4 regions of the Marinobacter apostichopi genome follow, and region 2 is predicted to be linked to each of the others. Evidence: predicted binding sites of a transcription regulator. Region 2 holds the regulator's gene; each other region holds the start of a gene.
The links. The regulator LexA, encoded in region 2, represses DNA repair genes until DNA is damaged. The targets are predictions, from matches to a motif close to CTGTNTNNNNANACAG.

Region 1: a site for LexA is predicted at 2,259-2,274, ahead of recA (recombinase RecA). Genes of this name have one in related genera too.
Region 3: a site for LexA is predicted at 2,074-2,089, ahead of imuA (translesion DNA synthesis-associated protein ImuA). Genes of this name have one in related genera too.
Region 4: a site for LexA is predicted at 2,479-2,494, ahead of recN (DNA repair protein RecN). Genes of this name have one in related genera too.

Annotation. Positions count from the first base shown of each region.
Region 1 is NZ_AP028070.1:1,228,421-1,236,300, reverse strand. It holds gene QUE89_RS05705 (PilZ domain-containing protein) at 308-574, shown strand; gene QUE89_RS05700 (flavodoxin family protein) at 597-1,067, opposite strand; gene recA (recombinase RecA) at 1,114-2,160, opposite strand; gene QUE89_RS05690 (CinA family protein) at 2,350-2,859, opposite strand; gene mutS (DNA mismatch repair protein MutS) at 2,942-5,572, shown strand; gene fdxA (ferredoxin FdxA) at 5,731-6,054, shown strand; gene QUE89_RS05675 (LysE family translocator) at 6,148-6,780, opposite strand; gene QUE89_RS05670 (hypothetical protein) at 6,817-7,851, opposite strand.
Region 2 is NZ_AP028070.1:2,498,069-2,505,948, reverse strand. It holds gene QUE89_RS11510 (gamma-glutamyl-gamma-aminobutyrate hydrolase family protein) at 1-453, opposite strand, end outside; gene QUE89_RS11505 (amidoligase family protein) at 446-1,447, opposite strand; gene lexA (transcriptional repressor LexA) at 1,655-2,266, shown strand; gene QUE89_RS11495 (cell division inhibitor SulA) at 2,308-2,799, shown strand; gene QUE89_RS11490 (hypothetical protein) at 2,894-3,154, opposite strand; gene QUE89_RS11485 (DUF6586 family protein) at 3,200-3,700, opposite strand; gene QUE89_RS11480 (DUF1329 domain-containing protein) at 3,968-5,326, shown strand; gene QUE89_RS11475 (SOS cell division inhibitor) at 5,365-5,694, shown strand; gene QUE89_RS11470 (sigma-54 dependent transcriptional regulator) at 5,765-7,216, shown strand; gene QUE89_RS11465 (sensor histidine kinase) at 7,469-7,880, shown strand, end outside.
Region 3 is NZ_AP028070.1:1,508,599-1,516,478, reverse strand. It holds gene QUE89_RS06945 (TRAP transporter large permease) at 1-249, opposite strand, end outside; gene QUE89_RS06940 (TRAP transporter small permease) at 239-733, opposite strand; gene QUE89_RS06935 (DctP family TRAP transporter solute-binding subunit) at 806-1,810, opposite strand; gene imuA (translesion DNA synthesis-associated protein ImuA) at 2,107-2,796, shown strand; gene QUE89_RS06925 (Y-family DNA polymerase) at 2,804-4,222, shown strand; gene QUE89_RS06920 (error-prone DNA polymerase) at 4,222-7,341, shown strand; gene QUE89_RS06915 (sodium ion-translocating decarboxylase subunit beta) at 7,556-7,880, opposite strand, start outside.
Region 4 is NZ_AP028070.1:3,186,383-3,194,262, reverse strand. It holds gene QUE89_RS14805 (outer membrane protein assembly factor BamE) at 1-90, opposite strand, end outside; gene fur (ferric iron uptake transcriptional regulator) at 213-623, shown strand; gene recN (DNA repair protein RecN) at 713-2,392, opposite strand; gene grpE (nucleotide exchange factor GrpE) at 2,679-3,281, shown strand; gene dnaK (molecular chaperone DnaK) at 3,372-5,288, shown strand; gene dnaJ (molecular chaperone DnaJ) at 5,368-6,501, shown strand; gene dapB (4-hydroxy-tetrahydrodipicolinate reductase) at 6,527-7,327, shown strand; gene carA (glutamine-hydrolyzing carbamoyl-phosphate synthase small subunit) at 7,578-7,880, shown strand, end outside.

The DNA.
Region 1 (7,880 bases), 1.3 Mb from region 2:
AGCGGCCCCTGTCGCGTGTGTGCCAAAGATTTCTGTCGCCATGGCAAGCCCTTACCGAAGTGCCACCCAGTTCACAGTTTTGCAATCGGTCATTTTTCAGACAACCGCACTGGAACTAAACTTCCCTTCCCGGTTATCCCCAAGCCGTGGTTAACCGGCCAATAAAAAAGACAAGACACGCAATGGACGCTTTTCTATGACGAGTGATTCAACAGATCGCAGAATCAAAGATCGCTATCCAGCATCTTGCCTTCAGGTTCATTTAAGGGAGCGCGGCTTCTTTGGCCGGGGCAAGCAGACGACTCCCGTGACCTGTCTCGACCTGAACCGCTACGGCATGGCCGTGCTTTGCCCGAGGCCGGTGGAGCCCGGCGCCCGGCTGTTCATGGACTTCGCCGGCAAATACATCCGGGAATCCCGGGTTGGTGCCAAGGTGGTGGAGTGTCAGCCGTTTCAAACGGGTTACCGGGTCAGTGTGCAGTTCAGTTACTGCCTGGACAAGAAAGGCTATTCACGCACCGTGGACAATGCCCTGTCCCGGATTGAAGGGCTATACAGCCGGTTCGCCAGCTAGCAGTCTCATTTAACCGCTCCGGCTAGATGAGCCCCGCATCGAGACTCGCCGCCACGTAAAGCCCTAGCTCCTGACACTGATCCTCGAAACCAGCCTGGAATTCACCACGGCAGATTAACGGATCCTGAATGCGCCGCCAGCGCAGACCCGTGGTGATGCTTTCGATGGCACGGTGGGTTCCGGTGCCGTCCTGGCCGGCGCGGATATAGTAGGCAAAGGGCAGGCCCTGGGTTTTCTCAAGGCAGGGGTAATAACTGCGGTCGAAGAAGTCCTTCAGCGCCCCGCTCATATAGCCGAGGTTTTCGGTGGTGCCCAGGATGATGGCGTCGCAGGCGAGTACATCCTCCGGCCCGGCCTCCAGTGGCGCGCGAACCGTCACTTCGACATTCTCGATATCGTCGTGGCTGGCGCCCTGAAACACCGCATCCCGGAGTTTAAGGGTATTCGGGGAAGGCGCATGGGCAACAATCAGCAGTCGCTTTGTGTCAGCCATAGCCCTCCCCTGGTTTCGGTTAAAGCACCAATGTCGGTTAACTCAGTTAAAGCAGCTCACCGTTAGCTTCAGTCTCTGCCTCAGCCACCTTCTCTTTCTTCTCCGGCTTGGGCATCAGCTTGTCACGGACCTTGGCTTCGATTTCGGTCGCCATGTCCATGTTCTCTTCCAGGAACTTGCAGGCGTTGGCCTTGCCCTGGCCGATCTTGTCGCCGTTGTACGCGTACCAGGCGCCAGACTTATCTACGAAGCCTTCTTTCACGCCCATGTCGAGCACTTCGGCCATGTGGTAGATGCCCTTGCCGTACATGATCTGGAACTCGGCCTGACGGAACGGCGGCGAAACCTTGTTCTTGACCACTTTCACACGGGTTTCGTTGCCGACAACCTCGTCACCGTCTTTCACCGCGCCAATACGACGGATATCCAGGCGTACAGACGAGTAGAATTTCAGTGCGTTACCACCGGTGGTCGTTTCCGGGCTGCCAAACATCACGCCAATCTTCATACGAATCTGGTTGATGAAAATCAACAGGCAGTTGGCGTGCTTTACGTTACCGGTCAGCTTCCGTAGCGCCTGGGACATCAGGCGGGCCTGCAGGCCAACGTGGCTGTCACCCATCTCGCCTTCGATTTCCGCTTTCGGCGTCAGCGCGGCCACGGAGTCGACAATGATCACGTCTACTGCATTGGAGCGAACCAGCATGTCGGAAATTTCCAGCGCCTGCTCGCCGGTGTCCGGCTGGGAAACCAGCAGATCGTCCACGTTTACGCCCAGCTTTTCGGCGTAGACCGGATCCAGGGCATGCTCGGCGTCCACAAACGCACAGGTCTTACCCTGCTTCTGCGCTTCAGCGATGACCTGAAGGGTCAGCGTGGTTTTACCGGAACTTTCAGGACCATAGATTTCACAGATACGACCGTATGGCAGGCCACCAATGCCGAGAGCAACGTCCAGCCCCAGGGAACCGGTGGAAACCGCAGGAATCGCCTCGCGGGGCTGATCACCCATTTTCATCACAGCGCCTTTACCAAACTGACGCTCAATCTGGCCCAATGCTGCGTTAAGTGCTTTCTTGCGGTTGTCTTCCATCAGTGCAAAACCCTCTGTCGCCATGACGACCGGAACTACTCAATGCCAGTCGTGAAATAAGGAGTCGGGAATTCGCACAGTAGAACACTGCAAATTCCCTGTATATTTGAACAGTATTAAAACATAACCGGAAGAGTAGACCAACCCCTTCCTCAGCGAAACTCAGCACCCCGGTGCGGTGCCTCGCTCTCAGGCTGATTCGAGCGCCTCCAGATACTCCCGGACTCCCTCCAGGGCAAAGAGAACGGCCTGTCGCCGAACCTGGTCCCGGTCGCCTTCAAAGTGCCTCACTACCGCTTCCGTGGACGCCGGATCGCACCCCCAGGCAAACCAGACGGTGCCCACCGGTTTTTCCTCGCTGCCTCCACCCGGGCCAGCCACACCGCTGATCGCAATGGCTACCTGAGCTCCGGTAGCAGCCAGGGCACCGGCCACCATCTCCCGCACCACGGGCTCACTAACGGCACCGTGCTCATCAAGCGATTTCCGGGTAACCCCCAACAATGCCTCCTTGGCCTCATTGCTGTAGGTCACCAAACCACCCAGTACGTAGCTGGACGAGCCATCCTTGTCGGTCAGAGCCTTGGCGACCCAACCGCCAGTGCAGCTCTCAGCCGTGGCAATCATGCGTTCCTGGCGCTTGAGCAGTTCGCCGAGCCCTTCGCCGGCGTCAAAAAGTTCCTGATCCGTGGCCGTCATAATGACCTCCTTCATTTCATCCGAAGCGTTATTTTCTTACAATTCACGCCTTCATCCAAAGCAAGGCAATCCGGACCCGTCCATGTCAGCAGCTCAGACCGATCTTTCCAAGCACACGCCCATGATGCAGCAGTACCTCAAGATCAAGGGTCAGCACCCCAATGAACTGGTGTTCTACCGGATGGGGGATTTCTACGAGCTGTTCTACGAGGACGCCAAGAAAGCCGCCGAGTTGATGGACATCACCTTGACCGCCCGAGGCCAGTCTGGGGGCAACCCCATTCCCATGGCCGGTATCCCGTTTCACTCGTCTGAGGGATACATTGCACGGCTGGTTCGGGCAGGTCAATCCATCGCCATTTGCGAGCAGATTGGCGACCCGGCCACCAGCAAGGGGCCGGTGGACCGCCAGGTTGTGCGGATCGTCACCCCCGGCACACTGAGCGACGACGCCTACCTTGAGGACCGCCGCGACAACCTGTTGGTGGCCATCTACAGCCACCACGAGCAATTCGGTTTTGCCTCGCTGGACATCTCCAGTGGTCGCTTTGCCGTCTCTGAACTCGACGACCTGGAAGCCCTTCAGGGTGAACTCCAGCGCGTGCGCCCGGCGGAGATACTTATCAGCGAGGATTTCCCGTACGAAGACGTGCTGGAAGGCTTCACCGGCATTCGGCGCCAGGGCCCCTGGCTGTTTGAATCCGACACCGCACGCCGGGTCATTACCCACCAACTGCAGGTCCGGGACCTGACCGGCTTTGGCTGCGAAGACCTGACCCTGGCCATCTGCGCGGCGGGCTGCCTGCTCCAGTACGCCAAAGAAACCCAGCGCACCGCCCTGCCCCATATCCGCAAGCTGACGCGGGAGCGCCGGGACGAGGCGGTGATTATGGATGCTGCCAGCCGCCGCAATCTGGAAATCGACACCAACCTGATGGGCGGTCACCTGCACACCCTGGCCTGGGTAATGGATCGCACCGCCACCTCCATGGGTGGCCGTGAGCTTCGGCGCTGGCTGAACCGTCCGCTGCGCGATATCGACACCGTGACGCAACGCCAGCAGGCGGTGTCGGCCTTGCTCGACGGCTTTCACTACGAACCCGTGCACGACTTGCTGAAAGCAGTCGGCGACATTGAGCGAGTACTCGCACGGGTTGCCCTGCGCTCGGCCCGCCCCCGGGATCTTGCGCGACTGCGCGATGCCTTCCAGGCGTTGCCAAAGCTGCAGGAAACACTAAAGCCGGTCAATTCGCACCACATCGTAAAACTGGCAACTGAGATTAGCGAATACCCGGAACTGGCCAACCTGCTCGAACGCGCCATCATCGACAACCCACCGGTGGTCATCCGCGAAGGCGGAGTGATTCGTGAGCACTTCGATGAAGAACTGGATGAACTCCGGAACATCAGCGAGAACGCCGGCCAATATCTGCTGGACGTGGAAATCCGGGAACGGGAACGTACCGGCATCAGCACCCTGAAAGTCGGCTACAACCGCGTGCACGGCTATTACATTGAAATCAGCCGGGCCCAATCGGATCAGGCCCCGGTGGATTACATCCGGCGCCAAACCCTGAAAAACGCCGAGCGGTTTATCACCCCGGAACTGAAGGAATTCGAAGACAAAGCACTGAGCGCCAAGAGTCGCGCACTGGCCCGTGAGAAGGGTCTGTACGACGAGGTGTTGGAAACCGTGGCTGCGGAACTGGCCCCGCTACAGGATGCGGCCCAGGCCCTGGCGGAAATGGACGTGCTCAGCAACTTTGCCGAGCGGGCGACCTCCCTGCGTTTTGCCGCGCCCGAGTTCAGCGAAAAACCCGGGTTCGACATTGAGGAAGGCCGGCACCCGGTGGTGGAGCAACTGCTGGACGAACCCTTTGTGCCCAACGACCTGCTAATGGACACCGAGCGACGCATGCTGGTGATCACCGGCCCGAACATGGGCGGTAAGTCCACCTACATGCGCCAGGCCGCGCTGATTGCCCTGCTGGCCTACACCGGCAGCTTTGTACCCGCAAACCGGGCAGTACTGGGGCCGGTAGACCGGATCTTTACCCGCATGGGCTCTTCGGATGACATTGCCGGTGGCCGTTCTACGTTCATGGTGGAGATGACTGAAACCGCCAACATCCTCCACAACGCCACCGAATTCAGCCTGGTGCTGATGGACGAAGTGGGTCGCGGCACCAGTACCTTCGACGGCTTGTCACTGGCCTGGGCCACCGCCGAGCACCTGGCCAAGAACATTCGCTGCTACACCCTGTTCGCCACGCACTATTTCGAACTCACCCAGCTGGCCGACGATCTCCAGCACGCGGTGAATGTGCACCTGACCGCCACCGAGCACGATGACAGCATTGTGTTCCTGCACAACGTTCACGATGGCCCTGCCAGTCAGAGTTACGGTTTGCAGGTGGCAAAATTGGCGGGTGTACCCCAGGACGTGATCCGCAACGCCAAGGGTCAGCTGGCGCACCTTGAAGGTAGTACAACACCTTCACCTACCCGCTCACCGGTCGCTACCAGCAACGAGGCGGAGCGCCCAGCCGAACCGATCACACAAGCCAATGACCCGGTCATGCAGGGCGATATGTTTGCCAGCCTGGAGCCGAGCGCGGTGGAGCAGGCGCTGAAGACACTGGATCTGGACGACCTGACACCGAGGGAAGCCATGAATCGGCTATATGAACTGAAGGCTCTGATGGCCAAATAACAGGAAATTCCGAAATATTGAGGCGAGTAATAAGGATATAGCGGCCTAACGCTTGCGGGTCTGCGGGGCGCTCCCTACAATATCGCGCAATAAAACATAACCATGGAGCCTGACCACAAGCTCCGGATGAGATTGACCACTGGACCAGGGATCTGATTATGGCGTTTATCGTTACTGATAACTGCATCAAGTGCAAATACACAGACTGCGTGGAAGTTTGCCCGGTAGACTGTTTCTACGAAGGCCCTAACTTTCTGGTAATTGATCCCGACGAGTGCATCGACTGTGCCCTGTGTGAGCCAGAATGCCCCGCGGAAGCGATTTTCTCTGAAGACGAGCTGCCGGCCGACCAGGTCGAGTTTGTTGAGCTGAACGCTGATCTTGCCGGCAAATGGCCGAACATTACCGAGAAGAAGGATCCGCTGCCGGACGCCGAAGAGTGGGATGGCAAGCCCAACAAGCTCCAATACCTGGAAAAATAAGGTATTTCGAGAAGTAAGGCGCAGCCAGACGGCAGAATGCGACCGTAAGAAAGGGAAGCCCTCGGGCTTCCTTTTTTTGTGCCTGGCATTCAGTCAGCTGCTCGCCAGCTTGGCACCCATGGCGACAAAGAAACCACCGGTGGTGGCGTTGAGCGCACGCCTTACCCGCCGACTAGCCCCCAGGCCCTTGAACCGGACCACCACAAACGCCAACCCGCACTGCCACACCATGGCCAGGAAGAAGTGCACGCTGGCCAGCAGCAGCGACTGCTGAAAGGCATTGCCAGCGGGATCAACAAACTGGGGTAGTAATGCCATATAGAATAAGGCGGTCTTGGGATTGAGCACGTTGGACAGCACCCCTTCCCGGAAAGAGACCGTCGCAGACACCCGCCGTTTGCGCTCAGCCGGCGCTTCCGCGGCGGGCTCTTGCTCTCCAACCATGGCCTGGCGCAGGGACACCAGCCCCAACCACACCAGGTAGCAGGCCCCCGCCCATTTCAGCGCGGAAAAGGCCCAGGCAGTTTCCACCAGCAGGATGGAAATACCCAGCGCTGACAGAATCGCGTGCAGGAACAGGCCACTGCAAATGCCCACACTGGTCACGCAGCCATCGCGCAGCCCCCCGCGGCCGGTGTTGCGCATCACCAGCAGGGTGTCGACACCCGGTGTCACCGTTAGCAGGGTGATAGCCACCAAGTAAGCCCAGAACAACTCGGTAATCAATGAACGTCTCCGCTAATGCTCCGAAAGCCCTGTACTTCAGGCCTCCGGCTCAAGAATCCTGCGCGCGGCGGCTGAGTGGTAAAACCCACTTAACCGGCGGCGCACCAGGGCCTCAACATAGCCCTCCTCACGCAGTACGTCCATAACCGGAATGGCGTACGCGTCAACCTCGGCCATAATCACCTCGCGGGTCACACCGATATCACCCAACAGTTCGGCAATTGGCTGGTCTCCGTACTTGTCAAACAGGTGGTTAACCACGGCCCGGGCGCAGCCTTCGAAATAGGCGGTTTGCCGGAACTGCAGCCAGAAATCGTAGCCCAGCACCACAAACTCCTGCAGCTCGACATCCCCCAGGCCCTCGCGCAAGTCGGCGATGGTGCGATTCTCCAGAGATACCCAGGCTGCCATCACACTGTCGCGCACTTCGTCATCGGACAGCGCCTGATTGAGAAACTGCTCACTGCGGGCAATCAGCCCTGGCAGGCTATCGGACAGCCAGTTCTTTATCCGTCGTTCAAAGGTCTCATCGAGCCCGGGCACGGCCCTGTTCGCCATCTTCTTGCCGAACTTCATCATCGACCCGACCCCGGGTACGGATTTGGTGAGGAGGTTGTCCTCGTAAAGGTAATTGACCAGGCCGGTGTAGACCAGGTTGGATGCCAGTTCCTGATAAACCGGGTGCGCCATGATCTCGCTGATCACCCGCTCGCGCTGTTGGCGCAGTTCCAGCACCTCTTCAACAAAACCGGTGGCCTGCTCCCGGGTGATGACTTCGCCCAGCGTGGTTTTGGCTTGTACCGGTGCGTTCATCACCTCGGTGGCCATCTCAGCGGCAAGCTCTGGAATACCGGCGTCCAGCTCCATATTTACCACCACCCGCTGGATAACGCCCATCACCTGGTCCACGGAACTAAGCCGGTTCAGGGTGATCGACTCGGCGAGGTTCAACAGCTCAGACACCTCCCGCTCCAGAAACTTGCGCAGCTTCGCTCCCTTTAAAGCCGCCATCTCGTGTTTCACGTGCTGTTCCAATAGCTGGCTGGCGAGATCCGCGCTGCTGTCGCTCATGGTTTTGACCGTCCTGTCTGTGAAAACGT
Region 2 (7,880 bases):
GCTAGGGGTAACCAGGCGCACCGTCTGCATGGGCAACAGCAGTGGTCGATGCCGCGTATTTACCCGCAGAGGAGTGACGTTCTGGCATAGGGAACCACCGTGGAACACGTTGATAAACTGGGCGCCGCGACAGATGCCCAGTACCGGAATACCAATGCGTTCAGCCTCTTCCAGCAGCCGCCGGTCGGTGGCGTCGCGCTGCTGGTCGTAGTGGGCCGTTACCTGTGGCTGCTGGCCGTAGCGTTCCGGATGCACGTGGGTACCGCCGGACAGAACCAGACCATCCAGCAGCGTTACGTTGGTGTTGGAGCCCGGACGAATGTAATGGGTGCGGGCCCCATGCATGCGCAAACCCAGGCTGATCAGGCGCTGGGCAGTTCCTTTCCGAGCCGGGCCGCTGATGCCAATGGTAAGTCCTGGAATTTCGCTGTCCATTTCCTTGCGCTCAGACATAACCTCTGCTTTCCAACCACTCGGTAGTGGTCTCTAGCCAGCTGTGAGTCAGGTTGTGCAGGTTGATCTTGCCGCTCTCCCGGTAGAGCGCACGCAGCTCGGCCAGATGGGAGGCGTTGCCGGCGATCTGTTCCAGGACCACCCAGTCGTTCCAGACACTGGAAAAGTGCCACGACGGGTTATCGATGTCGCAGTCGGGCAGCCGGTAATGCAGTGTGGGGCGGCTCTTGATCCGCGGATCGACCACGTACTCACTGAGCAACTCATCGTCCAGGTGGGCGAACAGCGGCAACAGGTCAAGCGCCCGGTTCCGGGTCGGATTGGAATCCAGATAATCCCGCATCAACTGCGCCTGATCCGGGTTGTAGTCGTCCTTCATCAACAGCTCGACGTATTTGCTGCTCCAGGGTTCAATGTAGGTGGTGAACTTCCGGCTGATATCCAGCTGGTGGCGAGATTTTAGCCAGTCATACAGAACCGCAAAGGCCTGGAAATAGCGCACCAGCGTATTCGGCTCCAGGTCCGGAAGCTCCGGATTCAGCTGCAGGCCGAAAGCGTAATAGATTGCTTCCCGACTACCCAGTGCACCTTCCTCGCGCAGTGTCTCCATCAGCGCTTCCACCCGGGTCACGTGGGAAAATGGCACCGGTGGGCTGATGATCTCAAGTGGCACGATGCGCTCGGCGGCGGCGTCGATCACTTCCATGGCCTGGCCGCCCAGCTCGCGGATGGAATCAGGCAGGCGCTGATCGGCCAGATCCAGATCCTTGATCGGGTCGGAATCCAGTTCAATGGTGAAGTCACCCAGGTCTGTTGCCAGCTTGGTTACATAGCGGGAATCAAGCTTGGGTTCAGTGTCGAGGCAGCGTGCCACCAGTTTTACCAGTGCATCGTAGCCGAGCCCGGACAATTCGATCTCAATCCCGACGCGGCGTTCGTCGCCGCCCTCGGTGTTCATAATGTCTGGCATCTTGCAGTCACTGGATTGAGTCATAGCGCTCCCTAGCACGGTAGTATTGGTGGAATTACCATACCACACTCGCCATTACGTTAAGGGTTCCGCACGCGATAGAAAATCCGATGTCAGGCTTTACACTGGATAAAACACTGTATATAGTCATTTTACTGTATATAAAAACAGGGCTGGCAGAAGGTCGCCAGTTCCGGGATCCATGTAATGGACGTGCAATGGAGTAGCTCAATGAAGCTAACAGCAAGGCAATCTCAGGTGCTGGACATTATCCGGCGCTATCTGGACGAAACGGGTTATCCGCCGACCCGTGCGGAAATTGCCGCAGAGCTCGGGTTTCGCTCGGCTAACGCCGCCGAAGAGCATTTGCGTGCCCTGGCCCGCAAGGGGGCCATCGAAATGGTACCCGGTGCCAGTCGCGGTATCCGGTTGCCGGAAGCAGAGGAAGATCTGGGTTTGCCGGTTATTGGTCAGGTGGCTGCGGGTAGTCCAATCCTTGCCCAGGAGCACATTGAAGATCACGTCACGCTCCAACCCAGCTTCTTTTCACCATCGGCTGATTACCTGCTGCGGGTGCGGGGCATGAGCATGAAGGACATCGGTATTCTCGATGGCGATTTGCTGGCGGTGCACCGGACTCAGGATGTGCATAACGGCCAGGTAGTGGTGGCCCGGGTAGGAGAAGAAGAAGTGACGGTCAAGCGCTTCCGTAAGGAAGGGTCGAAGGTCTACCTAATTGCGGAAAACGATGAGTTTGCGCCCATTGAGGTGGATCTTACCGAGCAGCAGCTGTTTATCGAAGGGTTGGGAGTGGGTGTGATCCGCAAGTCGGATCTGCACTGATCCTGTCGGATTGCCACAGAAAGTCGGAAAGCGGGTGAATCATGGAACAATTGAGCTTCAATCAGAATATGGCTTATCAGCACGGTGCTCTGTCTCGTGCGGTCCCGCCCTCTGCGGCCGCTGAGCGACGTTCTGTGATACGCGCCCGTCGCCGAACCGAGAAAGCCGAGCCTGCGGTGACTGGGAATGTGACCGAGATCATTCTGCCGGAAGGGCAGGTTGAAAACTTCCAGCTCTTGCTGCCGATGTTGACCCAACTCAATCAGGAGCGCCGTTGGCTGGCCTGGATCGATCCACCGCAGGCGTTGGTGAGCAAGTGGCAAACCATGCACGGTATTGTAACCGGTGAGTTGCTGGTACTGAGATCCACTGCTGACCACTCAGCGCAAGAGCTGGCCGAGCGGGCACTCAGTGCCGGAACCTGTCACGCGGTGGTGCTGTGGAGCCGGAAGCTTGCAAAGCCTGCGTTTGAGGCCCTGCAAAGGGCGTCAGCGACTGGTAACAGTCATGGTGTGGTGCTTCGGCAGCGCTGAAGCCACGCTGTTCGGGAGATGTAGCCGGCCTCGGATTACGAGGCCGGCCAAAGCGGCGTAGCAGGAGCTGAATAGCTACGCCTGAAAAGAAGTTTCAGTGCAGGGTGTAGGAAGGTTGAGGCTCGGCCGCCTCAAGTTCATCGTCTTCCCAGTCAATGTCGTGGGCGACGTTGCCAACCGCTTCAATACCGGCTGCGATCATTGCCTTGGCTACGTTCATATCCCGGTCTTCCATCATTTCCCGTGCTTCGTCGGAAAAAGAGATCTTCACAAGCGGTGCGCTATCGTCGTCAATGCGGCGCAATGCATAGTCGCCGTTGCTCAGTTGTACGATTTCAAAAAATGACGGTGACATTCGTTAAACCTTTCAATTAGTGAGGCCTGGGGTGCCAGCGGTTGGTTACCACTCGCTGTGCTGTTCTTCCAGGGCATCGGCAAAAATTTTCATGTCGTTCAGAGTCTGGCGCAGGGCGTCAGTGGAACGGTCGGGCCCGGTATCGGCAGACACCGCAATAATGTTGTCCGCAGACACCGATTTGCGGGTGGCCGGTGGCCGACTCTGAGATGCTGTCAGTTGGTCAAGATGGTTCCACCAGCTGTTGGCCTGACCTGCCAGTTGTCTTAACTGCGAGACCTCGTTGGACTCATCTCCGATCAATGCCGCCAACTCATCAAGAGTTGCCGGTTCCTCCGCACGATGCTGATAGAGGCGGGCAGCCATCACCAGCAAAAGTCCGCGAGCACGCAAAAGCAGTTCAATGGAACCCTGTTTCACCGCTTCACGGCCAAGGGCTTGCGCCGCCTCAGAATCAGATTGCGGGTCGCCGGAAGTTGCCTGGCTCAACAGAACCCGCGCAAGTACCAATTTCTGCGACACCAGTGAATGCCATTGTGAGGCCATGCGTTACCTGCGATCCGGATGCGTCGTTTTAACCCGTTTAGTCAGTCGGCCAGCGTAACATTTTTGGCTGAAAAATTCTTCCCCCCTTCGGTTTCCAACTACGGCGGCAGTTTGGTTTCACAAGAAAACACAATTGTTGACTTGAAACGGGCGTTTGAATTTGGCAAAAGATGCTCCGTCGTGAGTGGTGCGGGGTAAGCGGCGCTCATGCCGTTTTGACCGGTAGTGGCGGCAGCCATCGAATTGTATGAATTTGGAGAGATAGGGATGCGGGAATTTGTGGTCGCGGGTATGGCGGCGGTTTTGCTGGGCGTATCCGGGGCAGCTTTGGGAAAAGTTGCTGCGGAAGAGGCCAAAGCATTGGGGCAGGAGCTGACGCCAGTGGGTGCCGAGCGGAGCGCTAACAGTGCCGGTACGATTCCGGCGTGGACGGGCGGGCTGAAAACGCCGCCGGATGGTTGGCACAAGGGCGAGGTTGAAGCCAACCCGTTCCCTGAAGATGAACCCCTGTTTATCATCTCCGCCGAGAATCTGCATTTGTACCGAGATAAGTTGTCTGACGGTCATGCCCGGATGCTGGAGCAATACGGGGCGGATTTTTTCATGCCGGTGTACCAGACCCGTCGCACTGCCGCTTTTCCGGAGCACGTTTACGAAAAATCCCGGGAAAATGCGGTAACAGCCGAACTGCTGGACAATGGTAATGGGGTTCGGAATACCATCATGACCAGCCCGTTCCCGATTCCGGCCAATGGTCTCGAGGCGATCTGGAATCACATTCTTCGGTATCGTGGCACCGAAGTGGCCTTCCGCAGTGCGTCAGCGACTCCCCAGAGAGACGGTTCCTACAACCCCGTGGTCAATGACTACGAATATTTTATTGGCTACAGCAAGAAAGGCGCTGAACTGGAAGAGATCGACAATAAGATTTTCTACCTGAAGACCGATACCATTTCGCCATCATCCCTGGCTGGCACCATTACCCTGGTACACGAGACACTGGATCAGATCCGTTCACCGCGCCTGGCCTGGCGTTACGATGCCGGCTCCCGTCGATTGCGGCGGTCGCCTAATCTGGCTTACGAGACTGACCTGCCAAATTCCTCGTCCCTTCGTTCGGTGGATCAGAAGGACATGTACAACGGCGCTCCCAATCAGTATGACTGGACCCTGAAGGGCAAGCGCGAGCTGTTCGTGCCGTACAACGCTTATGTGTTGCACGACAGCGATGTGAAGCCCGACGACGTGATCCGGGCACGGCATATCAATCAGAGCCTGACTCGTTATGAGTTGCATCGGGTCTGGGTGGTAGAGGCGAAGCGACGGACCGGCATTGGTCACATCTACGATCGTCGGGTCTTCTACCTCGACGAAGACAGTTGGCAGATCCTTGCATCGGAGGAATACGACCAGAACGGCAATCTGTGGCGAGTGTCCGAAGCTCACAATATTAGCTATTACAGTGAACCGGTGTTCTGGACTACCATGGAAATGACGTACGATCTGAACGCTGAACGTTATTACATTGATGGGTTGGATGACGGTTTTCCGGCATATGACTTCAACCCGGGATTCCGCGGCGGTGATTTCACCGCGTCTGCCGCCCGTCGCGACGCGCGTCGCTGATCGATGGTTATCAAAAGCACCTGACAGGAGAGCGCACCATGGCCGAAGCCCAAGAACACCTGGATCAGTTTGACCAGTTGATGGCAGACCTCGGACGTGCGCTGAGCGAGCAGGACTGGGATCGGCTTGCGGAACTGAATCGTCAGGTGCAGCCTGCGGCCGAGCCTTTGATTGTGGCGCTGGAAGCCCAGGAATTGAGTGCGGATGAGGTGCGGACCCGACTCGAGGAGATGCAGCAGCTGGTTGACGCGATGGATCAGGGAGCCGTTCGGGCTCGGCAGGAAGCGCAGAATGCACTGAAGGGTGTAAACCAAAATCGCAATGCTGCGAAGATGTACCAAAACGTCTCTTCCAACCGTCCAAAATAGCGTCATAAAATTGACTCTGAGGTCTGTAGAGTCTTAAATAGCGCTCAAATCCATCAAGAGATTCTGGTGAATGTCCAAAAATAACAAGGTGCTCGTGCTGAGTGACGATGATGCTAGACGCAGGGACATGGTCACGATTCTTGAGTTCATTGGCGAAGAGCAGGTCGTTGACGGGGCGGACGCGTTAGAGCTTTTGAAGTCTGCCGATGCTGACAGCCTTGATGACGTTGGAGTGGCCGTCATCAATGGCGAGGACGATAACGTTGTCGATACCGTTGCTGCCATCTGTGCCAGCACCAAGGGTGTTCCACTGCTGATGGTTGGCGATCCGGCGCTCAAGGGATTGTCCGCTGAGGACTCCGCCCGGGTCATCGCGCGAATGGAATGGCCGCTGAATTACACCAAGTTTGTTGATTCGCTGTACCGGGCCCAGATCTATCGGGACCAGTTCAGTCGTTCCCGGGAGCGTGGCCAGCAGCGCGGGCTGCAGTTATTTCGGAGTCTGGTCGGCACCTCTCGCAAGGTCCACCAGGTGCGCCAGCTGATGGAGCAGGTCGCCGATAAGGACGTCAGTGTGCTGATCACCGGCGAGTCCGGTACCGGCAAGGAAGTGGTCGCCCGCAATCTGCATTATCACTCCGCACGCCGCGACAAGCCGTTTGTGCCGGTGAACTGTGGTGCTATTCCGGCGGAGTTGTTGGAGAGCGAGCTGTTCGGTCATGAAAAAGGCGCATTTACGGGCGCCATCACCGCGCGGGTCGGCCGCTTCGAAATGGCCGAGGGTGGCACGTTGTTCCTGGACGAAATCGGCGATATGCCGTTGAACATGCAGGTCAAGATCCTGCGTGTGCTCCAGGAGCGAACCTTTGAGCGAGTTGGCAGCAACCGAACCTTGTCTGCGGATGTGCGGATCATTGCCGCGACCCACAAGCATCTGGAAGACATGATCGAGTCTGGTAATTTCCGGGAGGATCTGTACTACCGCCTGAACGTCTTCCCCATCGAAATGCCAGCCCTGCGTGAGCGGGTGGAAGACATCCCGCTGCTTATTAACGAGTTGATCGCGCGCATGGAAAAAGAAAAGCGTGGCTCGCTACGGATGAACTCAGCGGCCATCATGAGTCTGTGCCGCCACAATTGGCCGGGAAATGTGCGGGAGCTGGCGAACCTGGTTGAGCGGCTGGCCATCATGCACCCCTACGGTGTTATTGGCGTTCAGGAGTTGCCGAAGAAGTTCCGCTACGTGGACGACTACGACGAGAACCGCCCGGTGGAGGACACCGGTATGCCATCTGCAATTCCGGGCCTGGTGGGGCTGGATGCACCAGCGCTGCTGCCGGTCAATGGCATTGATCTGAAGGATTACCTGTCGAATCTGGAAAAGCAGCTGATCCAGCAGGCACTGGATGAAGCCGGCGGCGTAGTGGCTCGGGCAGCCGAGAAGCTCCGGATCCGGCGAACCACCCTGGTGGAGAAGGTTCGAAAGTACGGGCTCAGAGAAGAAGAGCCGGAAGAATCCTGAGTATGAGTTTGGGCATTTTCTGGCGACAGAAAGTCCCGGGTCCCTCCTGAATGACGGCGTCAAAGGTTTGTAACCGATGGCGCCGTTCGCGTTTCTGGCCGACATAAAACCGTCACGGCCTGTCATTTGAATTTTCTTTCTTGCTGATAATTAAGGAAAAATTAGACTTGGCACGGTGCTGGCTTACTACTCCTGCAAACGAATAATCCGAATGGTGCGGCCTAAGGGTTGGGCCGGTCAGGGGGCGAAGGTATGAGTCAGGCACATTTTGTTATCCAGTCCGAGGCACAGAAAGCCGGGGCGAATGCGGCGGCAGACGTCAACGACAAGGTCACGGCCCTATTCCCGGAGCAGGACGACGAGGCGGTGGATTCGGCATTGGAGCTGTTTAACCGCATGTCCCGGCAGATTACCGATTCCTACCGCACTCTCGAATCCCGGGTGAATCAGCTATCCGGTGAGCTGTCCCAGGAAACGTTGCAGCGTCAGCAGGAACTGGAAGAAAAAGAGCAGCTTGCTGATCGCCTGTCGACACTGTTGAAGGCACTGCCAGCGGGCGTGGTGGTACTGGACAGTCAGGGTGTAGTGACCCAGACCAACCCGGCGGCCATTTCGCTGTTGGGAGAGCCTCTCGACGGAGAGCGCTGGGTAGATGTTATCCGTC
Region 3 (7,880 bases), 990 kb from region 2:
AAAGCGCACCAGGCTGGCTGCCACCCCGGCCCGCTCGAAAATAAGCCCGGTGAGGATAAACAACGGGATCGCGATCAGCGGGTATTTGGCCACGCTGTTGTAGGTGTTGGTGCCCAGCGTTGCCAGCATGTCCGGTGACAGGCCCGCCAGAATGCCCACCACGCCGCCCAGGCCAAGGGCGATCGCAACCGGCACACCCAGTAACAGCGCCAGCAGAAAGCTGCCTATCAGTAGCAGATCAGGACTCATGGACAACCTCCGGATCAACCTTGCCGCGCAGGCGATCAATGAGGTTCTGAGTCATCCGGATGATGATGGCCAGCGACAACACCGGCAGCCAGATCACGTAGATCCAGTTTGGCAATCCCAGCCCCGGCGACAGCGACTCCCACTGATACTCCTCCAGCGCAAACTTGCTGCCGTACCACACGGTGATGCCCATCACGGTGACCCCGGCCAGCCACTGCAGCACAAACACGGCTTTCTTTAAGGATGGTGACAGGACGTCTTCAATCAGCTCGATACGAATGTGCTGGTTGTGGCGGGCGGCAACCGCAGCACCGGCAAAGGTCAGCACTACCAGCAGGAACACGGAATACTCTTCGGTAAAGGCAAACGAGGCATCGGTCGTGTAACGGACAATGACGTTGCCCAAACTGATGACACAAATTCCAATCAAAGCCAGGGCGGCCAGCCAGGCATCAGGCCTGAACTTCGGGGGGCGAGCAGACATGAAAACTCCGGATTGAATAGCAGCACCCGTCAGCCGACAGGTGCTTTAACAGACAGAGCCTGGTGTTAGGGATTAGCGGTTAGCTACAGCTTCCTGGGCCTGTTCTACCAGCTCTTCACCAATGCGGTCGGTCCACTTGTCGTACACAGGACGGGTCGCCTCAACAAAAGCGGCGTGTTGCTCCGGGCTCAGTTCAACCACCTGCACACCACGCTCTTTGATAGCCGCCAGGGTCGCTTCCAGTTCGCCACGGGATTTTTCAATTTCCCACTGGCCGGCATCAATGGCTGCCTGCTTGAGCAAAGCCTGGTCTTCCGGTTTGAACTGGCTCCATACCCGGTTGCTCACCGCGAATACCAGCGGGTCGGCCATGTAATGCCACAGAGTGAGATGCTCCTGCCCCACCTGATCAATACGAGCCACGTCGAATACTGAGATTGGGTTCTCCTGGCCATCAACGGCGCCGGTGGTCAGCGCAGGCTTGGCATCGGCCCAGCTCATTTGAGTCGGGTTTGCGCCCAGTGTCGTGAAGGTATCCTGGAACAGCGGGGAACCCACCACGCGAATTTTCAGGCCTTCAACATCTTCAGGAGCGGTAATCTTGCGTTTGGAGTTGGACAGCTCCCGAAAACCGTTCTCGCCCCACGCCAGCGGGGTAACACCGCGCTTTTTGATCGCTGCGAAAATGGCCTCGCCGGCCTCACCCTGGGTGATGGCATCGATGGCTTCGTAATCCGGCATCAGGAACGGCAGGGAGAACAGGTTCAGCTCCGGCACCTGGGGAGACCAGTTGATGGTAGAGCCAACCGCCATGTCGATCAGGCCCGAACGCATGGCTGAAAATTCCTTGGTCTGGTCCCCGGACACCAGCTGGGAGTTGCTGTAAATCTTCATGTTGATGCGCCCGTCTGAGCGCTCCCGAACCAGCTCAACCCATTTGTCGGCAGCCTGCCCCCAGGGGAACGCGGATGGCAGCACGGTGGAAACGGTGTATTCATCTTTGTATTGGGCGGTGGCCGCAGCACTGAACAACAGGGCGGCGGCTGTGGTAGCCAGGAGAATCCGGCGCTTCAACATGTCGTTTTCCTTTTTATGGTTATGAATATCCAGCTGGTTACGCTGCAAGAGTGTAAACCTACAACACCATCAGGCGATTATAGAAGGGGGTTTTAACTAGACGCAAAAATAAAAAGTCTATATCGAATATATGAAAATCAGTTTTACAAATTGAAGCCTGAAACTGGATTTCACCTGACAGCGATCCACACACCCCTCCTCCCTAACCCATCCTCCTACAGCTCCCCTCACCCATACCTTGAAATCTGCCCCTATTCAGAATACTGTATATTTAAACAGTGTTTGAGACTTTTCCCATGAGCGAACTTCTGAACACGCTGATGCAGGATGCCCGTGTCTGGCAGGGGCACCAGCACCGGCCAACCAGCCAAGCGGCGGAACCAACCGGCTACCAGATCCTGGACAACCAGCTTGGTGGCATCGGCTGGCCCCGGGGGGCGTTGAGCGAGTGTCTGCTGGATAACTCCGGCATCGGCGAGCTGCACCTGTTGCTGCCCTTGATGCAACGGCTGTCCCACAGCGGAAAAACCGTGTTTTGGCTGAATCCGCCACACATGCCCTATGCCCCGGCGCTGGCCCGGGAAGGCGTGAACCTGGATCAGGTAGTCATGATCCACACCGACGAGGCCGGTGATTTCCTGTGGACGCTGGAAAACTGCCTGCGCTCGCCGGTTACCGGCCTGGTAATGGCCTGGCCCGGCAAGCTGGCGTCCCGGGATATCCGGCGGCTGCAGTTGGCGGCGGAAGCCGGCAGCAACGTGTGTGTACTCTTTCGCGAGCGCCGCTATGCCGACCAGAATTCACCCGCGGCCCTGCGCCTGGAACTGGAGCCGGGCGACAACCAGGAGCTGAAGATCAACATCGTGAAGCGCCGGGGCAGCTGGCCCGGCCAACGCTGTGCCCTGGCCATGGCGCAGCGAGCTGACCTGACCTTCCATGAGGCTCCCCGAGTAGTTCAGGGACCCTGGCCCGCCTCTACCCGGTAATATCGCGATGCTCTGGTTGTATCTGCACTTCCCGCACCTGCTGCTGGACCACATTCGCCGCACCCGCGAGGAAGCGGACGCACTGGTGATTGTCGAAGGCTCCGGACAAAAGGTAATACAGGCCTGCCCGGAAGCCCGGGACCAGGGCGTGCATGCGGGCATGCGTCTGAAAACCGCCCTCAGCCTGGTGCCGGAGCTGGGCACCGTGCGTGCAGACCAGCAGCAGGAAGCCCGGATTCTGGAAGATCAGGCCCGCTGGCTGTACCGCTATGCCGCCCACATCGTGCTGGTACCACCGGATGGCCTGATGGCGGAAATCGGCAGCCTGAAACGGCTTTATGGCGGCCTGCCCGCAGCCTGGCAAACCGTGGAACAGGCCTTGGACGAACGCCAGCTTACCGCCTGGCCCGGCCTTGGCCACACGCCCCTGGCCGCCCGCCTGATTGCCCGTGCAGGCAAAGGTGAATGCACCGATGACAAAGGCCACATTCAACGCACCCTGAGCCAGATGCCGCTGTTGGCGGCCGAGTTTGATGCCCGCACCTGCACCCGCCTGCAACGGCTTGGGCTGAACACCCTGGGAGAAGTCTTTGCCCTGCCCGCGGCCGATCTGGCGCGCCGGCTGTCGCCGGAAACCCTGGCCCGGGTTCAGAAGATCCAGGGCACCCGGCCAGACCCACAAGCGCCCTGGCAACCGCCGCACCACTTCCGGCAGCAGGCGGATTTTGTGCAGGAGATAGAGTTGTCCCAGGGGCTGTTGTTCCCACTGCAGCGCATACTGGCGGAACTGGAAGAAGATCTGTGCTGGCGCCAGCAGGAAACCGACAGCCTGTTGCTGGCACTCCGGCACCGGCACGAAGAACCCACCCGTATTCGTATCCGAACCTCAGGCCCTGAGCACCGGGCTGATGCGTTCCTGAATCTGGTGCGCCTGCGGTTTGAGCAGCAGCCGTTGCGGGCACCGGTGGTCTCACTGCAGTTATCCGTAAAACGCTTTCTGGGCCGGGAAGCCGACACCGGCCAGGATCTGCTGGGCGAAACCCAGGATCTGAACGAAGCCTGGCACACCCTGATGAGCCGACTGCAGGCCCGGCTTGGCGATCAGGCCCTGCAACAGCTGTCGCCCCAGGCAGACCACCGTCCGGAACGGGCCTGGAGCGCCTCCGGGGTACAGCGCAACAACCGGCCAGCAGGCACCACGGCTAACCAACTGCCCCGACGCCCGCTGTGGTTACTGCAGGGGCCGCAACCACTCACGGAAGCACCCATCGCCTGGTTTGCCGGCCCGGAACGCATCAGCGGTGGCTGGTGGGACGGCCAGCGGGTGCACCGGGACTATTACATTGCCCAACTCAGCAGCGGCCAGCTGGCCTGGGTGTTCCGGGATATCCGGGAAGGCTGGTTCGTGCATGGATGGTTTGGCTGATGACCGGGTCTGTCTACGCTGAGCTGTTCTGCTTCAGCAACTTCACCTTCCTGACCGGCGCCTCACATCCCCACGAGCTGGCCGAACGGGCGGCGGAACTGGGCTATGCCGCATTGGCCATCACCGACGCCTGCTCGGTGGCCGGCATCCCCCGGGCCTGGGCTGCCCTGAAAGACAGCCCGGTAAAACTGATTACCGGCAGCTGGTTTGAACTCGAAGATGCCCCACCCGGCGCCAGCCTGCCCCGGTTCATTCTGCTGGCCCGCACCCGCCGAGGCTACGGCCAGCTGTGTCAGCTGATCACCACCGGCCGGCGCCGGGCCGAAAAAGGCCAATATCAGCTGTTCTTCCGGGACGTTGAAACTCACGCGCTGGATGACTGCCTGTGCCTGTGGTTACCGCCCACCCTGGCCGAAGCCGACGCCGATCAGGCCCTGGCCTGTGGCGAATGGCTGCAACGCCTGTTTGACCCAAGATTGTGGATCGCTGCCGCCCGCACCCTGGAATCCGGCGAAGAACAGCAACTGGCCCGGGCCCGCTGGCTGGCCGACCAGTTGCGCTGCCCGATCACCGCCACCGGCGAGGTGCACATGCACAGCCGGGAACGCCAGCCCCTGCAGGACGTGCTCACCGCCCTGCGCAATCACACCAACCTGGAACAGGCCGGCCACTGCCTGTTCCAGAATGGCGAACGCTACCTGCGCCCGGCACCGGTGCTGCAACGGCTGTTTCCAGACACCTGGCTACGGGAAACCCGGCGAATTGCCGACCAGTGCACCTTCCAACCCGGCAGCCTGCGCTACGAATACCCACCGGACCTGGTGCCCGAGGCAGAAACCCCGGCCGCCTACCTGAAACGCCTCACCCGCGAAGGCGAACGCCGCCGTTACCCGGAGGACACGCCTCTGACCGTGCAGGCCCTGATCCGCAAGGAGCTGGATCTGATCTCGGAGATGAAGTACGAACACTACTTCCTCACCATTCACGACATCGTCGCCTTCGCCCGCAGCCGGGACATTCTCTGCCAGGGCCGGGGCTCGGCCGCCAACTCGGCGGTGTGTTACTGCCTGGGCATCACCGAAGTAAACCCGGCCCGGGTCGAGCTGCTGTTCGAACGCTTTATCTCGAAAGACCGCGACGAGCCCCCCGATATCGACGTGGACTTTGAACACGAACGCCGGGAAGAAGTCATCCAGTACATTTACCGGCGCTACAGCCGGGAACGGGCAGCACTGGCGGCGACAGTCATCCGCTACCGCCCCCGCAGCGCCATCCGTGATGTCGGCAAGGCCCTGGGCTTTGACCCGGCCCAGGTAGAACAATTGCTGGAAGGCATCGACTGGCGCGACCAAGCCACCGGCTGGCGCCAACAAGTACTCGACAAACGCCTGACCCGAAACCCCAAGGTGGCGGACCAGTTCTTCACCCTGGTTAACACCCTGCTCGGCTTTCCCCGCCACCTGTCCCAGCACGTGGGCGGCTTTGTCATCAGCTCCGGCCCGCTGGCCGAACTGGTGCCGGTGGAAAACGCCGCCATGGCCGACCGCACCGTGATCCAGTGGGACAAAGACGACCTGGAAAGCCTGGGCCTGATGAAAGTGGATGTACTCGCCCTGGGCATGCTCTCCGCCATCCGCAAGGCCCTAGAACTGATCAGCGACCAGAAAGGCCACCCGTTCCAGATGCAGGACATCCCCCTGGAAGACCGCGCCACCTACGACATGCTCCAGAAAGGTGACAGCATCGGCGTATTTCAGGTGGAATCCCGCGCCCAGATCAACATGCTGCCAAGACTAAAACCGGAAACCTATTACGACCTGGTGATCGAAGTGGCCATCGTTCGCCCCGGCCCTATTCAGGGCGACATGGTGCACCCCTACCTGCGCCGAAAGCACGGACTGGAACCGGTGGACTACCCCAACGACGCCATCCGCAAAGTACTCGAGCGCACACTGGGCGTACCCATCTTTCAGGAACAGGTCATCAAACTCGCCATGGTAGCCGCCGGCTTCTCCGCCGGTGAGGCGGACCAACTACGCCGGGCTATGGCCGCCTGGAAATCCCACGGCGATCTGACTCCGTTCCGGGATAAACTCATCACCGGCATGCTCGAACGCGGCCACGATGCCGACTTCGCCGAACGGCTGTACCAGCAGATCTGCGGCTTTGGCGGCTATGGCTTCCCGGAATCCCACGCCGCCAGTTTTGCGCTGCTGGTGTACGTCTCCGCCTGGATCAAATGCCACTACCCGGCCGCCTTCTACTGCGCGCTGCTGAACAGCCAGCCCATGGGCTTCTACTCGCCCTCTCAACTGGTCCAGGACGCTCGCCGCCGCGGCGTCGCCGCTTTGCCGCCAGACGTCAATCACAGCCAATGGGACCACACCCTGGAAGGCCCCGAGCGCAAATTGAGACTGGGCCTGCGGCTGATCCAGGGCCTCTCCGCCAAGGGTGCCGAACGCTTATGCCAACAGCGCCCGCCCGAAGGCTATCGCTCCACCAGCGAACTGCGCCAGCGCGCCGACCTCAACCAGCGCGACATGGAACTGCTCGCCGGCGCCAACGCCATGCCCGACTTCACCGATAACCGGCACCAAGCCTACTGGCAGCTACTCGGCCACGAACAACCAGCCGAACTCTTCGCCGCCGAAGCAGCCGAAACCTACAATCAGGAAACCTGCGAGCAATTGCCCGAGCCCAGCGAGGGCCAGAACGTACTCGCCGACTACGCCAGCCAGGGCCTGACCCTGCAACGCCACCCGTTGGCCCTGCTCCGAGACCAGGGCCACCTGCAGTTCTGCCTGAGCGCCGAACAACTCCAACAAACCGAAGCCGGCCGCCCCGTCCAGGTCGCCGGCTTGGTTACCGGCCGCCAACGCCCCGGCTCCGCCTCCGGCGTAACCTTCGTCACCCTGGAAGACGAAACCGGCAACGTAAACGTGGTGGTCTGGCTCGAAACCGCCCGGCGCCAGCGCAAACCACTGTTAACCGCCCGACTGCTGCATGTGAAAGGAATTCTGGAACGAGAAGGCGACATTATTCATGTGATGGCAGGAAAGCTTTCCGACCTGAGCCATCTCATCAAGACGCTCCCGGTCAGCTCAAGAAACTTTCATTAGAGATTTCAGAAGCGAACACCCCAAAGATCAAAGAGCCGTGGTGGGGCCTCCTTTCAGGAATGTTGCAGGCCAAGGATGGCCGAAAACAAGCGCACATGGATGTGCTCGTAGCGGTTCCTGAAAGGAGGCCCCACCATGGCTCGAACTCCCAACTGGCAGTCTTAAAAACAAAAACCCCGCACAAAGGCGGGGTTTTCGGTACTGCGAGAAATGATCAGCTAAGCAGCTTGATCATCACACCAGCAGCAACCGCAGAGCCGATAACACCAGCCACGTTTGGACCCATGGCATGCATCAGCAGGAAGTTCTGCGGGTTAGCTTCCAGACCAACCTTGTTGGAAACCCGTGCCGCCATCGGTACAGCCGAAACACCGGCAGAACCAATCAGCGGGTTGATGGCTTCCTTGCTGAACTTGTTCATCAGCTTCGCCATCAGTACGCCAGAGGCCGTACCCACACCGAAGGCAACGATACCCAAGCCCAGGATGCCCAGAGTCTGGCCGTCCAGGAACTTGTCCGCCATCAGCTTGGAGCCAACA
Region 4 (7,880 bases), 690 kb from region 2:
GTTGCCTTGCTGGACGTTGATTTTATACACGCCAGGAAAGGCACAACCGGCCATAATGAGAGTGAGAATCAGAGCTGTGAGCTTTTGCATCGCGGGGGGAAATCCTCTATCTTAAAATCGCCCGCCTGAGGCGGGTGTGGCACGGGGTAACCGTTTCAAGGCGGCTTCATCATACCGGAAGCCGAGAGACACACCAAAGAGTGAATCGTAACATGTCATCTGAAAACACCGAATTACGCAAAGTCGGTCTGAAAGTTACTCTGCCGAGAGTGAAAATCTTCAATATTCTGGAAACTTCTGAAGAGCATCACCTTAGTGCCGAGGACGTTTACAAGAAACTGCTTGAGCAGGGCGATGATGTGGGCCTGGCGACAGTCTACCGGGTACTGACCCAGTTCGAAGCGGCGGGCCTGGTTTTGCGCCACAACTTCGAAGGTGGTCATGCGGTGTTCGAGATGGCCGGCGACGACCATCACGATCACATGGTCTGCACCCAAACCGGTGAAGTCATCGAGTTTGTTGACGAGATTATCGAAGAGCGTCAGCAGAAAATTGCGAAGGAGCATGGCTTCGAGATCGTCGATCACAGCCTGATCCTGTACGTAAAGCCGATTAAGTCGTAAGCAAAACCTCATATGCAAAAAAAGGGGGCGGGTTTTAGCCCGCCCCAAACAGCTCTCAGGATCGAGAGGGGGATAGTGTGTCTGGTGGCCTAGTGGTGGGTTGCCTGTCCCTTGGAAAACATCTCCCGGGCATGCGCAATGGTGTGCTCGGTCATATCAACCCCGCCCAGCATTCTCGCCACTTCATCAATTCTGCCTTGATCATCCAGCGTCTCGATTTTCGAGAAGGTTGCGTCCCGTTCAGTGAACTTGCTGACAAACAGGTGCTGGTGACATTGCGCCGCCACTTGCGGCAAGTGAGTCACGCACAGGACCTGGCCATTGTCGCCCAGTGCGCGCAGTAGTCGGCCAACCACTTCGGCGGTGCCGCCGCCAATGCCCACGTCCACTTCGTCAAACACCAGAGTTGGTGTGGTGGAGGTCTGCGCGACCACCACCTGAATGGCCAGGCTGATGCGTGACAGTTCGCCACCGGATGCCACCTTGGCCAGCGAGCGTGCTGGTTGGCCGGGGTTGGCGCTGACCAGGAACTCAATATCCTGCTGACCGTGAGGCGCGGGTTCATCACCTTTATTGCGACTCAGGTGAGTGACGAACTGCATGTTGGGCATGCTCAGTTGAGCCAGTTCTCCGGCAATGCTCTGGTCCAGTTCCACGGCGGCGCGTTCGCGAGCGTCGGTCAGTTTGGTGGCCAGTTCATCAAAGGTGGCGCGCTGGCTGTCCAGTTCCGCTTCCAGTTGCTCAAGGCTGCCTGCGCCGCCGTCCAGTTCGGCCAGTTCCGCACTCAGTCGCTGGTGTAGTTCAGGCAGTTCGTCCGGGCCGATCCGGTGCTTGCGGGCCATCTGGTAAATGGCACTGAGGCGTTCTTCAACTTCCGCAAGTCGGGCCGGGTCGGCCTCGTAATCGTCAACGAAGCGGCGCAGGTTGTCGCCGGCTTCGCTGATCTGAATCTGGGCCTCGCTAAGCATTTGCAGGGTGTCGGCCAGTGCAGGCACTTCCACCGGTAGTTGCTCTAGCTGCTGCAGGGCCTGGCGTACCAGTCCGGCTGCGCTGGTTTCCTCTTCGGTGCACAGTAGTGCCGCCTGATGGCTGCTGTGCAGCACGGCGTCGGCCTGACTCAGCTGCGCTTGCTCTTCTTCAAGTTTCTCCTGCTCGCCATCTTCCAGCGCCAGTCGGTCTAATTCTTCAACCTGATAACGCAACAGCTGCAGCTTGGCTTCGGTTTCGTCCGCGTTTTGCTGACGCTCGGTCAGGCGCTGGCGGGTCTGGTTCCAGGCCTTGAAGGCGGCGTGGGTGTCGGCGGCCAGCGGCTCCACGCCGGCAAATTCGTCCAGCAGTTTGCGGTGGGTTTCTTTGCGCAGCAGTGACTGGTGCTGATGCTGACTGTGGATATCCATCAACACGCCGCCCAGGTCTTTCAGGTGTGCAAGCGGGCAGGGCTGGCCATTGATGTAGGCCCGCGAGCGACCGTCTTTGCTGATCACGCGGCGCAGGATGCAGTCGTTGTCGTCATCGAGCTCGTGGGAGGTCAGCCAGTCGGCGGCTTCCGGGATGTTGGCTACGTCAAAGGTGGCGGTGATGTCTGCACGCTTGGCGCCATGGCGTACGGCGCCGGCGTCTGCCCGGCCGCCCATTGCCAGCCCCAGGGCATCCAGGACGATGGATTTGCCGGCGCCGGTTTCACCGGTCAGTGCTGTCATGCCTTTGCTGAACTGGAGCTCGACCCGTTCGGCAATGGCGTAATTGGAAACTGTCAGCTGTGTGAGCATGCAGGTAACCTCCGCGTCCTTCGAAATGCTGGCATGGCCCTGCCCGATGTTGGGTGCCTGCCGACTACTGTTGGTATATACAGTGACTGTAAATATATACAGGGTTTTTGCTGTTTGCAAACTGTGTAGCCCTGAAAATCTTCCGGATTGAAGGGTGGGGTGGTTGAAACCTGCGAGCGGGGCCCCATATCGGATCGCATCTATATTTTTCCGGCTCGCTGCGGTCGGAAGCCATGTTCAATTGGCCGTCCCGTGATCGGCCACCGGATAGCTAGCAGGAGAGCTCATGAGCAACGACGAGAACCGCAACGAACAGGTTGAAGACGAGCTGAAGGAAGCAACTGAAGCTGCGGCCGAGGAAGCACAGGCCGAAAGCGAGGTTGTGGAAGGTGAAGAGTCTGAAGTGGACGCATTGAGAGCCCAGGTTAAGGAAGCGCAAGAGCAGGTGTTGCGCTCCCAGGCCGAGATGCAGAACGTGCGCCGTCGTGCCGAAATCGACGTTGAAAAGGCTCACAAGTTCGCCCTTGAGAAGTTCGTGAAAGAGCTGCTGCCTGTTGCTGATAGCCTTGAGAAGGCCGTTGAGAGTACCGAAGGTAGTGAGGATGCCGGTGAGCTGGTGGCGTCCATTCGCGAGGGCGTTGAGATGACCCTTAACCTGTTCATGAACAGCCTTGGCAAGTTCAACGTCGAGCAGCTTAACCCGGTAGGTGAGCCGTTCGATCCACAGCAGCACGAGGCCATGTCCATGGTGCCGTCACCGGACGCAGAGCCGAACAGTATCGTAGCCGTGGTGCAGAAGGGCTACCTGTTGAATGGCCGCGTTGTCCGTCCGGCCATGGTGGTCGTTGCTAAGGCAGAAGACGCACCAAAAATTGATGAGCAGGCTTGAAAAGCTGATTAAAGCGCCAATATAGCCAGTAAATGGTCAAAGCCGGGGTGATTTCCCCGGGAAAGCATTCAGAAGAATTGGAGTGATTCAATGAGCAAGATTATTGGTATCGATCTGGGAACCACAAACTCCTGCGTGGCCATCATGGATGGTGACAAGGTAAAGGTCATTGAAAATGCCGAGGGTGATCGCACTACACCTTCGATCATCGCTTACACCGACGATGGCGAAACCCTGGTAGGTCAGTCTGCCAAGCGTCAGGCAGTGACCAACCCGCACAACACCCTGTACGCCATCAAGCGTCTGATCGGTCGTCGTTTTGAAGACGACGTGGTTCAGAAAGACATCAAGATGGTGCCGTACAAGATTGCCAAGGCCGACAACGGCGACGCCTGGGTTGAGGTGAAGGGCGAGAAGATGGCCCCGCCGCAGGTTTCTGCAGAAGTTCTGAAGAAGATGAAGAAGACTGCAGAAGATTACCTGGGCGAGAAAGTAACCGAGGCGGTTATCACCGTGCCGGCTTACTTCAACGACAGCCAGCGTCAGGCCACCAAAGATGCCGGTAAGATTGCTGGTCTGGAAGTGAAGCGGATCATCAACGAGCCGACTGCAGCAGCCCTGGCCTATGGCCTGGACAAGAAGAGCGGCGATCGCACTGTAGCGGTTTATGACCTGGGCGGCGGTACCTTCGACCTGTCCATCATTGAAATCGCTGACGTTGATGGCGAGCACCAGTTCGAAGTACTGGCCACCAACGGTGACACCTTCCTGGGTGGTGAAGACTTCGATATGAAAATCATCGAATACCTCGCCGACCAGTTCAAGAAAGACAGCGGCATCGACCTGCGTGGCGACTCCCTGGCCATGCAGCGTCTGAAGGAAGCTGGTGAGAAGGCCAAGATCGAGCTGTCCAGCAGCCAGCAGACCGACGTGAATCTGCCGTACGTGACTGCTGATGCCAGCGGTCCGAAGCACATGAACGTCAAACTGACTCGCGCCAAGCTTGAGTCGCTGGTAGAAGACCTGGTTCAGCGCAGCCTGGAGCCGTGTAAAGTTGCTCTGCAGGATGCGGGCATGAAGGCTGGTGAAATCGACGAGGTTATCCTGGTCGGTGGTCAGACCCGTATGCCGCTGGTTCAGGAAAAAGTTAAAGAGTTCTTCGGCAAAGAAGCTCGTAAAGACGTTAACCCGGACGAAGCCGTTGCCATGGGTGCTGCCATCCAGGCCGCCGTTCTGTCTGGCGACGTGAAAGACGTGCTGCTGCTGGACGTGACTCCGCTGACCCTGGGTATCGAAACCATGGGTGGCGTAGCTACTCCGCTGATCGACAAGAACACCACGATCCCGACCAAGAAGTCGCAGACGTTCTCCACTGCGGATGACAACCAGACAGCGGTTACCATCCACGTGGTTCAGGGTGAGCGTAAGCAAGCGACGCAGAACAAGTCGCTGGGCCGTTTCGATCTGGCCGACATCCCGCCGGCAGCGCGCGGTGTGCCGCAGATCGAAGTTACCTTCGACATCGATGCCAACGGTATCCTGAACGTGTCGGCGAAAGACAAGGCGACTGGCAAAGAGCAGTCCATCGTGATCAAGGCCTCTTCCGGTCTGAACGACGATGAGATCGACAAGATGGTGCAGGACGCCGAGGCCAATGCCGAGGAAGATCGCAAGTTCGAAGAACTGGTACAGACCCGTAACCAGGGCGACGCCATGGTGCACGCGGTTCGTAAGACTCTGACTGAGGCAGGCGACAAGGTCAGCGACAGCGAGAAAGAGTCTATCGAAGCGTCCATCAAAGAGCTGGAAGAAGCCCTGACCGGGTCCGACAAGGACGACATCGAAGCCAAGACCCAGAAGCTGACCGAAGTCTCTTCTGAGCTGGCTCAGAAGATGTACGCGGATCAGGCAGAGCAGGCCGAAGGGCAGGAAGAAGCCCAAGGCCAGCAGTCTGACGACGCCGTTGATGCCGAGTTTGAAGAAGTCAAAGACGACGGCAAGCGGTAAATCTGACGTACATCAGGCAGTTGGAAAACGCGGGGGAGTCCCCCGCGTTTTCCGCGTTTAAAAAACAGGGTTTTAAAGCATGGCCAAGCGCGATTATTACGACATTCTCGGTATTTCCCGGGATGCGGACGAGAAGGAAGTCAAGCGAGCCTATCGCAAGCTCGCGATGAAGTATCACCCCGACCGTAACCCGGACGACACCGACGCCGAGAACAAGTTCAAAGAGGCCAGCGAAGCTTACGAGATTCTGGCCGACGACTCGAAACGCGCCGCCTACGACCAGTTCGGTCACGCCGGCGTTGATGGCCAGGCCGGTGGCGGCTTCGGCGGCGGTGGCGGTGGTTCCAGCTTCTCCGACATCTTCGGGGATGTGTTTGGTGACATCTTCGGTGGCGGCGGTGGTCGTGGCCGGACCTCCCGTGGTGCAGATCTGCGTTACACGCTGGAGCTGGACCTGGAAGAGGCTGTTCGCGGCAAGACCGTAGAGATCAAGATCCCGGGTCACCGCGAGTGCGATACCTGCGACGGCAGTGGTGCGGAAAGAGGCTCAACGCCGGAAGCCTGTGGTACCTGTAAGGGTATGGGCCAGGTGCGTATGCAGCAGGGTTTCTTCACCGTGCAGCAGGCGTGCCCGACGTGCCGGGGTTCTGGCCAGATCATCAAGAATCCGTGCAAATCCTGTCATGGACAAGGCCGGGTTCAGGAAGAAAAGACGCTGTCTGTGAAAGTGCCGCCGGGTGTTGATACCGGTGATCGTATCCGTTTGTCTGGTGAGGGCGAAATGGGTATGGACGGTGGTCCTCCGGGCGACCTGTACGTGCAGATTGCGGTGCGCGAGCATTCGATCTTTACCCGTGACGGTCGCAACCTTTACTGCGAGGTTCCCATCAGCATCGTTGATGCCGCGCTCGGTGGTGAGTTGGAAGTGCCGACCCTGGATGGTCGGGTCAAGCTGAAGATCCCGGCAGAAACCCAGACCGGCAAGCTGTTCCGTTTGCGCAACAAGGGTGTGAGCCCGGTGCGCGGTGGTCCGTCCGGTGATCTGTTGTGCCGGGTGATGGTCGAAACGCCGGTCAATTTGACCAAGCGTCAGAAGGATCTGCTCGACGAGTTCCAGCAAACGCTGGACGGCGGCGACGGCAATCAGCATGCTCCGAAGAAGACCTCCTGGTTCGAAGGTGTTAAAAGCTTCTTCGACGAGATGAAATTCTGACGGCGGATTAAAGGGAAGTGTGATCATGAGGGTAGCAATCATCGGCGCCGCCGGGCGCATGGGTAAGGTGTTGATCGAAGCCGTTGACGGTACCGAGGGACTGGAGCTGGGTGCGGCCGTGGTCGAGCCAGGCAGCAGTCTGGTGGGCGCCGATGCCGGCGAGCTTTCGGGTATTGGCAAGACCGGAATCCGGTTGGCCGGTACCCTGGAAGACGTGACAGCGGATTTCGATGTGCTCATCGATTTCACCTTCCCGGATCTGACCCTGGCCAACGCCGAGTTCTGCAAGACTAACGGCAAGATGCTGGTGGTCGGTACCACCGGATTGTCAGAGGCTGAAAAGCAGCAGCTGGCGCTGGCCGCTGAGTCGGCGCCTGTGGTGTTTGCGCCCAACATGAGTGTTGGTGTTAACGTGGTGCTGAACCTGCTTCAGACTGCGGCGGCAACCCTGGGTGACGACTACGATGTCGAAATCATCGAGGCCCATCACCGCCATAAGAAGGATGCCCCCTCCGGTACCGCGCTGCGCATGGGTGAAGTGGTTGCCGATGCACTCGGGCGCGATCTGAAGGAGTGCGCCGTGTACGGCCGTGAAGGCTTTACCGGTGAGCGTACGCGTAAGGAAATTGGCTTTGAGACCATCCGCGCCGGCGATGTGGTGGGTGATCACACCGTGCTGTTCGCCACCGAGGGTGAGCGCATTGAGGTGACGCACAAGGCCAGCAGCCGGATGACGTTTGCCAAGGGCGCCATGCGTGCGGCATTGTGGTTGGCGGACAAGCCGGCCGGCCTGTACGACATGCAGGACGTGCTGTCACTGAAGTAAGCGTGAATGCAGGCCCTGGCATTTGAGCTGGCCGGTGATTATACATGGACAGAAAGCCGCACTTTTTTTACAATAAGGCGGTTTAACTGCACCAAGCGTGGTTTTAAAAATGCCCGGAGCGCCTAAGTCGTTCCCGGACAACAAAAAGCGGGACGGAGTTTTGACTCCCTCTCGCTTTTTTGCGACCTGAATTTGCGCTTGCGTTCCTGTTCGTGACGAACCGATACGCCACTCGATGAGGATACAAGCCTTGAGCACACCCGCAATCCTAGCACTCGCAGACGGAAGCCTGTTCTATGGCACTGCCATTGGCGCTGATGGAGAAACCAGCGGTGAGGTAGTGTTCAACACCGCCATGACCGGCTACCAGGAAATCCTGACTGATCCGTCCTATTCTCGCCAGATCGTAACCCTGACCTATCCACACATCGGCAACACCGGTGTGAATGAAGAGGATGTGGAATCCGACCGGGTTCAGGCTGCCGGCCTGATCATTCGCGATCTGCCGTTGATGGCCAGTAACTGGCGCAGCACCGGCAGCCTGGATGAGTAC